2 regions of the Marinomonas algicola genome follow, and region 1 is predicted to be linked to the other one. Evidence: riboswitches for the same ligand, from Rfam matches in the RefSeq annotation. Region 1 holds a riboswitch; the other holds the start of a gene.
The links. Region 1 has a riboswitch for thiamine pyrophosphate ahead of thiB (thiamine ABC transporter substrate binding subunit). Riboswitches for the same ligand answer to the same signal wherever they lie in the genome.
Positions count from the first base shown of each region.

Region 1 (4,798 bases):
AACACTCAGCTTTATCAATGAGCTGTGTTTTTTCAAGCGCCCATTGCACTTTTACTTTTTGCTCTTGATCCAAAGAAAAAGAGGGGGATAAACCAATCGCCACATTTTGCCAAACACTTAACTGCGGAAATAAATTATCACTTTGAAACAAGGTGGATATGGGCCTTTCGTAAGGAGGTAATGAAACCAATGAGTCGCCGTTAAAGCTAAGCTCTCCACGACCATTTAAAAAACCACCCAACAAATGCAAAAGTGTACTTTTCCCTTCACCACTCCCACCAAGCAAAGTAGTTACGCCTGGTGAAATATCCACGCAATAATTCGCTTGAAAACGCTCCCAATTATATCGAAGATTAATATTTAACACGTTTACTTACTCCACCAATGACGCGAGATGAGCAATAAAATAAAATCAAACACAGAGAGATTAATACCACAGCAACACACGCACCTTCTTCAAGCCGATAAGAGCCAATTAATTGAAATAAATATAATGGTAACGACACCAAACCCTGACTCCCAAATAACGCAATCACTCCCATATCACCTAAAGAGAGCAAAAGAGCATAACCGAAGGCTTGAGCAACACTTGTTCGAATCAGTGACCATTCCAGACACCAACGAGACCAAAAGTGAACCCCCAAGCTAAGATACACATTTCGAAAACGGCGCTCTTGTTGATACATGGCAGGCATCAAAGATCTCAAAACAAATGGTAACGCCATAACCGCATTAACCCATACAACAACCCAGTAACTAGACTGCATTCCCCATCCAAGATCCCGCAGAAACAAAAACAAACCAGTAGCAATCACCAAGCCAGGAACCATTAAAATCATGTTACCTAAATGCTCTATTTTATTAGGCAAAAACGCGAGATATGGTCGAGCCATACAAAAACGTGCGAGCACACCAAAACACACACCAAGCCATAAACTCACTAACGCCGCCGGCACTGCAATTTGCAATGAAACAATCACAGCACTCCACAGCGAGACAGACCCTAATGTTTTAAAAAATATAGGCGAAAAGATCGGGTCGAAAATAGCCAAAAAGGGGGGGACAACCAATATGAATGCACCCAGTAATGCCAAACAATCTGCTGACCGAGCCAAACAAGAATCTTTGATCACATAACTCCTTACCGCTAATAGACTCACATCCTGCCGATTAACGGGTGCAATGCGGTAAACAAGAACAGCAAAAAATGTACAAATAAACACCTGCAATAGAGCAAGAAAACTGGCTTTATTAAGGTCAAAATCAAACCTGAGAGCTTGATATATTGCCACTTCTAAGGTACTAAACTTTGGCCCTCCACCTAAACTTAACACGACAGCAAAACTTGAGAAACACAGCATAAAAATTAATACAAACGCTCCGGGCAACACTTTTTTTATGTAGTGCCATTCAATCCAGCGAAATGCCGCCCAACGAGAAAAACCCAACTGAGATGCCTGTCGCCATTGTCCAGAAGGAATTAAGTCATAGCCCTGCAGAAAAAGACGTACCGCCAAGGGCATATTGAAAAACACATGAGCAAGTAAAATCCCCACCAAACCATACAAAGGAACGTCAACCCCAAACAGTTGATTCAGCCAGCCAGTTCGACCATAAACAACGACCAGACCTAAAATCGCCACAATCGTCGGCACAACCATTGAAACAGAAAACAGTTGCAGTAAAACGGCTTTTCCATAAAATTGTCGATGAACTAAACAAGAGGCCACTGGAATTGCAATTAATAAACTAATCCCACTACTTAGCAGAGCTTGCCATAAGGAAAAACGTACAAGCCGCCAAAGATACGGCTGCTGAATGTAGCCAAACCATGAGTTTAATTCACTATAACGCAAAAGAGCCACCAGACTGGCCGCTCCTATTAGTAGAAAAAAGCCAACACCCAACAGTGCTGGCAGTAGGCCTTTGATGGCTCGAAAAGAAAACAATTTAACGCCTTTTATCGAGTTGTTGCCTCTAACCATTCATCAATCCAAACCTTGCGATTTTGAGCAACATCGGCGGCTGGTAGCACTAAGCTTTTAACGGGTTTTAACGCATCGTCAAACGCGGCAGGGAGTTCTTCTTCCAACTCAACCACGGGTAACATCCAGTTACCCGTTGCAACGACAGATTGAAAACCTGGCTGCAAAATAAACTGCATGAAACGCTTTGCTAGGGCAGGATTCGGTGCATCCTTCATCATGGCTGCCACTTCAATTTGTGGATAAAGTCCTTCTGTAGCGCTGGCGGCTTTATATTTGTCATCACCTTCTGCGATAATATGGTATGCAGGAGAGGTCGTATAGCTTAACACAACATCCGCTTCACCTTTCAAAAATAAGCCATAAGCATCAGACCAACCTTTTGTTACCGTTACAGTATGACCAGCAAGTCGCTCCCACGCATCAGCAGAATGATCGCCATAAACCGACTTCATCCATAACAACAAACCAAGTCCTGGAGTACTCGTACGTGGGTCTTGATAAATAACCCGCAGATCTTGATTGTCTACTACCTCTTCTAAACTGCTTGGCGGATTTTGAAGCGTTTCAGAGTTATAAATAAAAGCGAAATGCCCTTGGTCGAAGGGCACAAACGTTTTATCCTTCCAGCCGCCTGAAACAGTTACTGCAGAGGTTTCAACTGAGTGATTCGCTAATAAGCCAGTCTGCTTTGCGGCTTCCATTAAGTTTAGATCTAGCCCCAATAACACATCAGCTTGTGACGATTTACCCTCTAGTTGTGCACGAGACAAAATACCAACAGAAGAATCAAGTGCAACAAAATTCACTACACAAGCACATTCTTTTTCAAAATTGGCTTTTATTTTAGGACCTGGCCCCCAATCGGATGCAAACGCATCATAGGTATACACATTAAGAGTATCTGTCGCTAAAGTTATAGGCGAAAAAACAAGGCCAAGACTCACAACAGATGCCGAAAAAAAAGAAGTTAAAGAAAATGTATTCAAAGTGTCGCTCCTAAGGAAAGTGAGCGGCGTACAGGTGAAACGGCAAATGTGACATTTAAACCACAACTTAATGTAGGCTATTCAATTTGCTATCTCGATTCCTACGCCAGCATAATCTGGATCAGGTTCAACGGGTTAGCGCATTCGCTTCTCAGCCTAATTAAAGGCACCCCATGAGATGTATTCGGGCTAGATTATAACGATAATAAAAAAAATCGCTAGGAACTTACAATATAAACTCTCTCTGCTGACATCTCAAAGTAGCCGCTGAAGACTTACTCCATTTCACCAATACGACTCAGCACTCGACCTACGGCGCCTTGATTCCGCCGCGCAAAAAATAACGCTTTTTCTCCCATCGACATTCGCAAGCTAGAGTCGCCAAGCAACTTAAGTAAGCGGCTTGCTAGAGCTGACTCATCATGGCAGATTAGCCCAGCGCCTTCATCAATTAGGCCTTGTGTGATCTCTTTAAAATTAAATGTATGCTCTCCGACCAAGATGGGTTTAGAAAGCAACGCTGGTTCGATTGGGTTATGCCCTCCACGCTTTATCAAACTGCCGCCCACAAAAGCGACATCAGAACAATGGTAGTATGAAAGCAATTCCCCCATTGAATCTCCGATAATTACATCGTATCCAGACCAGTTTTCTGCAGATACTTCACTGCGTTTAGCAACGCGCGTAAAGTGTAACTTGGCGAGTTTATAAACGTCTTCAAAGCGCTCTGGATGTCGAGGAACTAAAATAAGCAAAGCATGAAGATGATGTTGCTTTATTACCTTATGAGACTCACAAAGTAACGTTTCTTCGTCTTCATGGGTGCTTGCACCAACCCAAACCAATGTTTCATCAGAAAATAAAGATCGCCAGTTACTTTCCAAAACAGTATTTGGAACAGTTAGATCAAATTTAATATTACCGGTTACGCACACGTTTTTAGCGCCAAGTTGTTCAAAGCGTTTTGCATCCACTCCATCGTGAGCACAAATTTTCTTTGGGATCTGCATGATTTTTTTCGAAAGACTGGCAAACTTAAGGTATTTTTTTAACGAACGCTCACTCAAACGGGCGTTAATCAAGAAGACTTCAATATCGTTTTGCTGGCATTGCATTAATAAATTTGGCCACATTTCTGTTTCAACGATTACTAACTTTGAACAAAGTATTTTATCTAGGAAACGTTTAACGGATTTTTTAAAGTCTACAGGAAGATAATGATGCTGCACATTGTGCTTAAAGAGCTGATCAACTTGAGCCGCTCCTGTGGGAGTCATAGTAGTAATTAATAATTTTTTCTGGGGGTGTAAACGCTGCCATTCAGCGACCAAAGGCCGAACAGCGAGTACCTCTCCAACCGAGGCACAGTGTATCCAAAGGTCCACAGAAATCCTTGACTCTACTTCACCCAGTGCCTGTGAAATAGAGTAATTTTCATGATTATCTGCAAAGCGCTTTAACTTAATGAAAATAAAAGGTGTGAGCAATTTGAGAAGTATCTGATAAGCCCACATGGCTACGCCTCAGGTTCATCATTAAATTGTTGATGATACAGTTGAGCATAGGCGCCTTTCAACTCCAATAACTCAGCATGAGTCCCTATCTCAACCACTTCCCCATGATCAATTACGGCAATAATATCCGCATTTTCAACCGTCGATAATCGATGAGCAATAGCAATGGTGGTTCTGCCTTTCATGAGAGAGTCTAACGCCTGTTGAATCGCTCTTTCCGATTCAGAATCCAGTGCGGAAGTAGCTTCATCTAAAATAAGAATAGGCGCATTTTTTAAAATGGCCCTGGCAATCGCAATACGTTGACGCT
Region 1 covers NZ_CP061941.1:3,138,084-3,142,881, forward strand. The annotation lists gene IEZ33_RS14405 (thiamine ABC transporter ATP-binding protein) at 1-367, opposite strand, end outside; gene thiP (thiamine/thiamine pyrophosphate ABC transporter permease) at 354-1,985, opposite strand; gene thiB (thiamine ABC transporter substrate binding subunit) at 1,961-2,974, opposite strand; TPP riboswitch at 3,055-3,158, opposite strand; gene IEZ33_RS14420 (3-deoxy-D-manno-octulosonic acid transferase) at 3,250-4,488, opposite strand; gene msbA (lipid A export permease/ATP-binding protein MsbA) at 4,491-4,798, opposite strand, start outside.

Region 2 (4,798 bases), 1.6 Mb from region 1:
ATCTCTGTCCAGTAGAAGAAGCACCAACAGGATCAAGAACAACACGACAATTAGGATTATCCATTTTTATTTTGGCCAACCAAGTAGCGATTGCTGACACTAACTCTGCGTTAGGTAGTAGACCAATTTTTACCACGCTTGGTGTCATATCCTGCAAGATACTTTCCCATTGTTGATCGAACTGCACTTTACTCATAGGGTACACAGCGAATACCGATTGAGAGTTTTGCGCGGTTAAGGCGCTGACTACCGTAGTTACATGCACACCCAAATCCTGACCCACTCGAAGATCAGCCTGTAAACCAGCGTGCGCGCTGGGGTCCGAACCACCAACACACACAATCACAGGAGGAGATGAAGTCATTGATAACATTAACCCTCCTCTCCGCTTAATAAGGCCTCTTTAGCCTTGTGCTTGAGTAATGTCCCTTTTTCCTCCAATACATCCGTTGTTAAATACACATCACTCCCTAGTTCTTTGAACTGTTCCGACATTTTTTGCATGCCAGTCTGTGCGTCAACATGGGTAATATCCGTCGCATCAATTCGTTCTAATTTGGCCGCTTCGAGTCCATCCGCGTAATCTCGGACTTCTTGGGTGATCTTCATAGAGCAAAACTTGGGACCGCACATTGAACAGAAGTGAGCCACTTTACCAGAAGCTTGTGGAATCGTTTCATCGTGATAAGCTCGTGCGCGAATTGGATCTAAAGATAAATTAAATTGATCTTCCCAACGAAATTCAAAACGCGCTTTAGAAAGAGCATTATCTCGTACTTGAGCGCCTGGATGACCTTTAGCTAAATCCGCCGCATGAGCGGCGATCTTATAGGTGATTAGACCTTCTTTAACATCTTCTTTATTCGGTAAACCCAAATGCTCTTTTGGTGTGACATAGCACAACATGGCGCAACCATACCAACCAATTTGAGCGGCACCAATGCCGGAAGTGATGTGATCGTAAGCTGGTGCAATATCTTGCGTTAATGGCCCTAAAGTATAAAAAGGCGCTTCGTGACAGGATTTCAATTGCTCTGTCATATTCTCTTCTATCAGCTGCATTGGAACATGTCCAGGACCTTCAATCATCACTTGAACGTCGTATTCCCACGCTATTTTTGTTAGCTCCCCTAAGGTGCGTAATTCAGACATTTGCGCTTCATCATTGGCATCCATAATAGAACCTGGACGCAAACCGTCACCAAGAGATAAGGCCACATCGTATTGAGCGCAAATCTCACAAATTTCACGAAAACGAGTGTAAGTAAAGTTCTCTTCATGATGGGAAAGGCACCATTTCGCCATAATAGAGCCACCGCGAGAGACAATTCCCGTTAAGCGCTTGGCCGTCATGGGTACGAACCTAAGCAAAACACCAGCATGAATAGTAAAGTAGTCCACTCCTTGCTCGGCCTGCTCTAACAAAGTATCTCGAAATACTTCCCAATTCAGGTCTTCGGCTACACCATCGACCTTTTCTAACGCTTGGTAAATTGGAACGGTTCCAATAGGAACGGGGGAGTTACGCAATATCCATTCACGAGTTTCATGGATATTCTTACCTGTTGATAAATCCATTACTGTATCGGCACCCCAGCGGGTAGACCAAACCAGTTTTTCAACTTCTTCTTCAATCGATGAAGTGACCGCCGAGTTACCGATGTTGGCATTCACTTTCACCAGAAAGTTGCGCCCAATGATCATAGGTTCAGATTCAGGGTGGTTGATGTTGTTCGGGATAATCGCTCGACCACGCGCCACTTCATCTCTTACAAACTCAGGGGTTATGTATTGCTGAATATTAGCGCCAAAATTTTTTCCTGCATGTTGACGTCGCAGTAATTCACTCTTAATGGCCGCCAGGTTCTGATTTTCTCGAATGGCAATAAACTCCATTTCTGGAGTGATAATACCTTGACGTGCGTAATGCATCTGCGTGACGTTTTTACCCTCGCTCGCCCGAGAACGAGTCGGCAAATCTTTAAAACGCAGTTCATCTAAAGCCGCATTTGCCAACCTTTCTTTAGAGAATTCAGAAGATAATTGTGCTAAGTGCTCAGTATCGTTTCGATCTTTGATCCAATTTTCTCTCAGTCTTGGTAATCCTTTATGGACATCGATGTTAGCATCAGGATCCGCATATGCCCCAGAGCAATCATACACATAAATAGGCTCATTCGGTTCATATGTTAACGACTTAGGATCAGAACCAATTGGCGTATCCGACAAATTAATTTGTCGCATTGGAACGCGAATGGAAGGGTTTGAACCTTCAACATAAATTCGTTCAGAAGATGGGAAAGGCGTGGCTTGTAAAGATTCTATGAACTGTTTAGCGGCTTGGCGTGAAGCTTCACGACTTTGCTTACTTGGTTTTTTGATTAACTCGTTTGCTGTATTAACTAATTCGTTATTTGATGACATAAGCCGTTCTCAATAATGTTAAATGGAGAATTGCTTGTCTGGTGTGTGGCCTTAACGCATCTCTAAAAAGAGAATGACGCTTCAAACCTTCTATTGGTACCCATAAGACAACAAAGAATGCCTCTTGGAATAACCCAATAGAAGTACATTCGATGCAGATAAGAAAAGATAACGATTTTCTTGTTTCCTACGCAGGTTTTTAGCCCTGATCAGGTTCTGCGGATCCCGCTTAAAAGCGATCTCAGCCAAATGGCACTCCGACAAGTGCCTGAAGAATACTTAGCTTTGATTGGATTGTAAAGCAGGAAGAGTGGTCTATCTGGATATTAACGGAATAAATTTTAGCCTTTGAAGAGTGCAATTTGTCTTTAAAAGATCATCCGAGAGAATCTTTTATCTTCCTTTACTCACTATAAAAAGGGCTGTTTTTTTCCCTTTCTCTCACCTTGGCCATAATTTCTCTTTTCTCGTCATGGCTGCTTCGCCCCCAAATCGTAATCTCTTTCGCAGAACGATAACAACCAAGACACACATCATTCTCATCTAAATTACACATATTGACACAGGGAGATTTTATCTTCTGTTTACTCTTCATTTATCGAATCCAGTTATGACGGTTGATCTGTATCATTCTATAAAACTATAAAAAAGAGGGAGGACCTCTTTTTTATAGTAACCCGCACTTATTCTATTTCTTTTTTATTTTTCCGTGAAATAGAATGCAAAGTTTTCGATAATTTATCGGACTTTTTGTCCAATGCTCTTTTCTCTGCATCCGAGTCAACGTCCTTATCATCGGACTGAATGGCTCTTAATAGTGATTCATCCAATAGACCAAGTTTGATCGCACTTTGTATCGAACAACCCGGTTCAACAGTGTGTTTACAATTGGCAAAGCGGCACTCTTTCGCTAGACGCTTAACTTCTAATAAGGTGTCTTGAATTTGATCTTCTCGTGTTTGAGTCTGACATAAAACTTTTATGGCCGCCGACTCAAAAATCAGGCCGGCCTCTTTTAGTAAATAAAATTGATTCGATTCCTGCGCGCCTTTATTACCAAAACGGTTTTCATCTGGTGTCTGAGTCACCGAGAGTAAGGTTTTTACAATACGACTTTTCCCTGAGTTTTCTTTCCCTATTAAAGCCACCATTTGGCCTTTGCCACACCAATCAAGTAAACGGTTAGCGCTGCTTTCTTCACGTGAATTTATGGCTTCAATAACAAGATCATTACGAATGGCTTGGACTTGATCTAAATAAACATAATAATCTTCACATTGATCTTTATGAGTCAAAATAACAACCACCTCAATATGAGACTTTTTCGCCAATGCCACACTTTCTTGAATATAGGCTAAGTCAAAGCCATCATTCATTGAGGAAACAACAAATAATGTGTCCAAATTTGCAACAAGCGTTTTATGCAAAGAAGACGGTGAATGCAGCTCAGTTGAACGCTCTAAAGCTCGATAAAAGCGATTTTTTTCAGTAAGTAGCAACCAATCACCAGCAACCAACCCATCCATTTCACTTTCAATAGATAATGAAACATCACCTTGTTCGCACAAACACTCAATCTTATTCAAAACAATATTGGTCACTCTTGCTGGAAAACAGGACTCCATTTCTTCAAGAGACAGTTGTTGGTTAAAGAAAGTACTCCAACCTAATTGGGTGGCTGTGAATTTTTTCAAATCTGACATGCTAAATCCAGAAGACTATTCGTCATTCATATAAGGAAAATTATTTATTCCAACAGAAACTACACAGAAGTTTACCTAGAATAAAACCTGAGATTATTACAGTTAGCTCATTCTTAACACACTAACTGAATGCTGATTTTCAACTGACCGAGACAATAGAGCAAGTTTTTTATTTAGCAATACCACTAAAGAAATAACCCCTACTCAATAAAGTATCTCCATCAAATCAAACTCACTCACTCATGATTCTATTTCAAACTTATGTCAAACCTGTGTCGATACGATGACAAACTGTATGCCAAACTACATTTGCTTAAATAGATAGGTATTGTTTCGACTTACAGGAAGCACCTTGTGCATTTCCTTTAGACTCAGTGAGTATCGACCTTGTTCATCCTTCATAACTTGACTAATTTTCGCTACTTGAACAATGACGGCACGATGTATACGCCAGAAACGATCTGGGTGAAGTTCACTTATAAGCTGTTTGATGGATTTTTTAATTAAGTAATCGCCCTCTTTTGTCACCACTGTGGTGTATTTATCTTCAGAGATAAAACAGAATACATCGTCTACATTGATAACCAATATTCGATCGCCAATCGATACGTTAATCCAAGATAAGTATTGCGCGCTAGATTGATCACTCGGTAACCAGCGATTTATCTGAT
Region 2 covers NZ_CP061941.1:1,515,963-1,520,760, reverse strand. The annotation lists gene thiE (thiamine phosphate synthase) at 1-373, opposite strand, end outside; gene thiC (phosphomethylpyrimidine synthase ThiC) at 373-2,424, opposite strand; TPP riboswitch at 2,592-2,694, opposite strand; gene IEZ33_RS06825 (DUF1289 domain-containing protein) at 2,828-3,019, opposite strand; gene rsgA (GTPase RsgA) at 3,108-4,127, opposite strand; gene IEZ33_RS06815 (LytR/AlgR family response regulator transcription factor) at 4,431-4,798, opposite strand, start outside.
Region 2: linked by a shared signal. The riboswitch ahead of thiC (phosphomethylpyrimidine synthase ThiC) and the one ahead of thiB (thiamine ABC transporter substrate binding subunit) in region 1 are both predicted to bind thiamine pyrophosphate.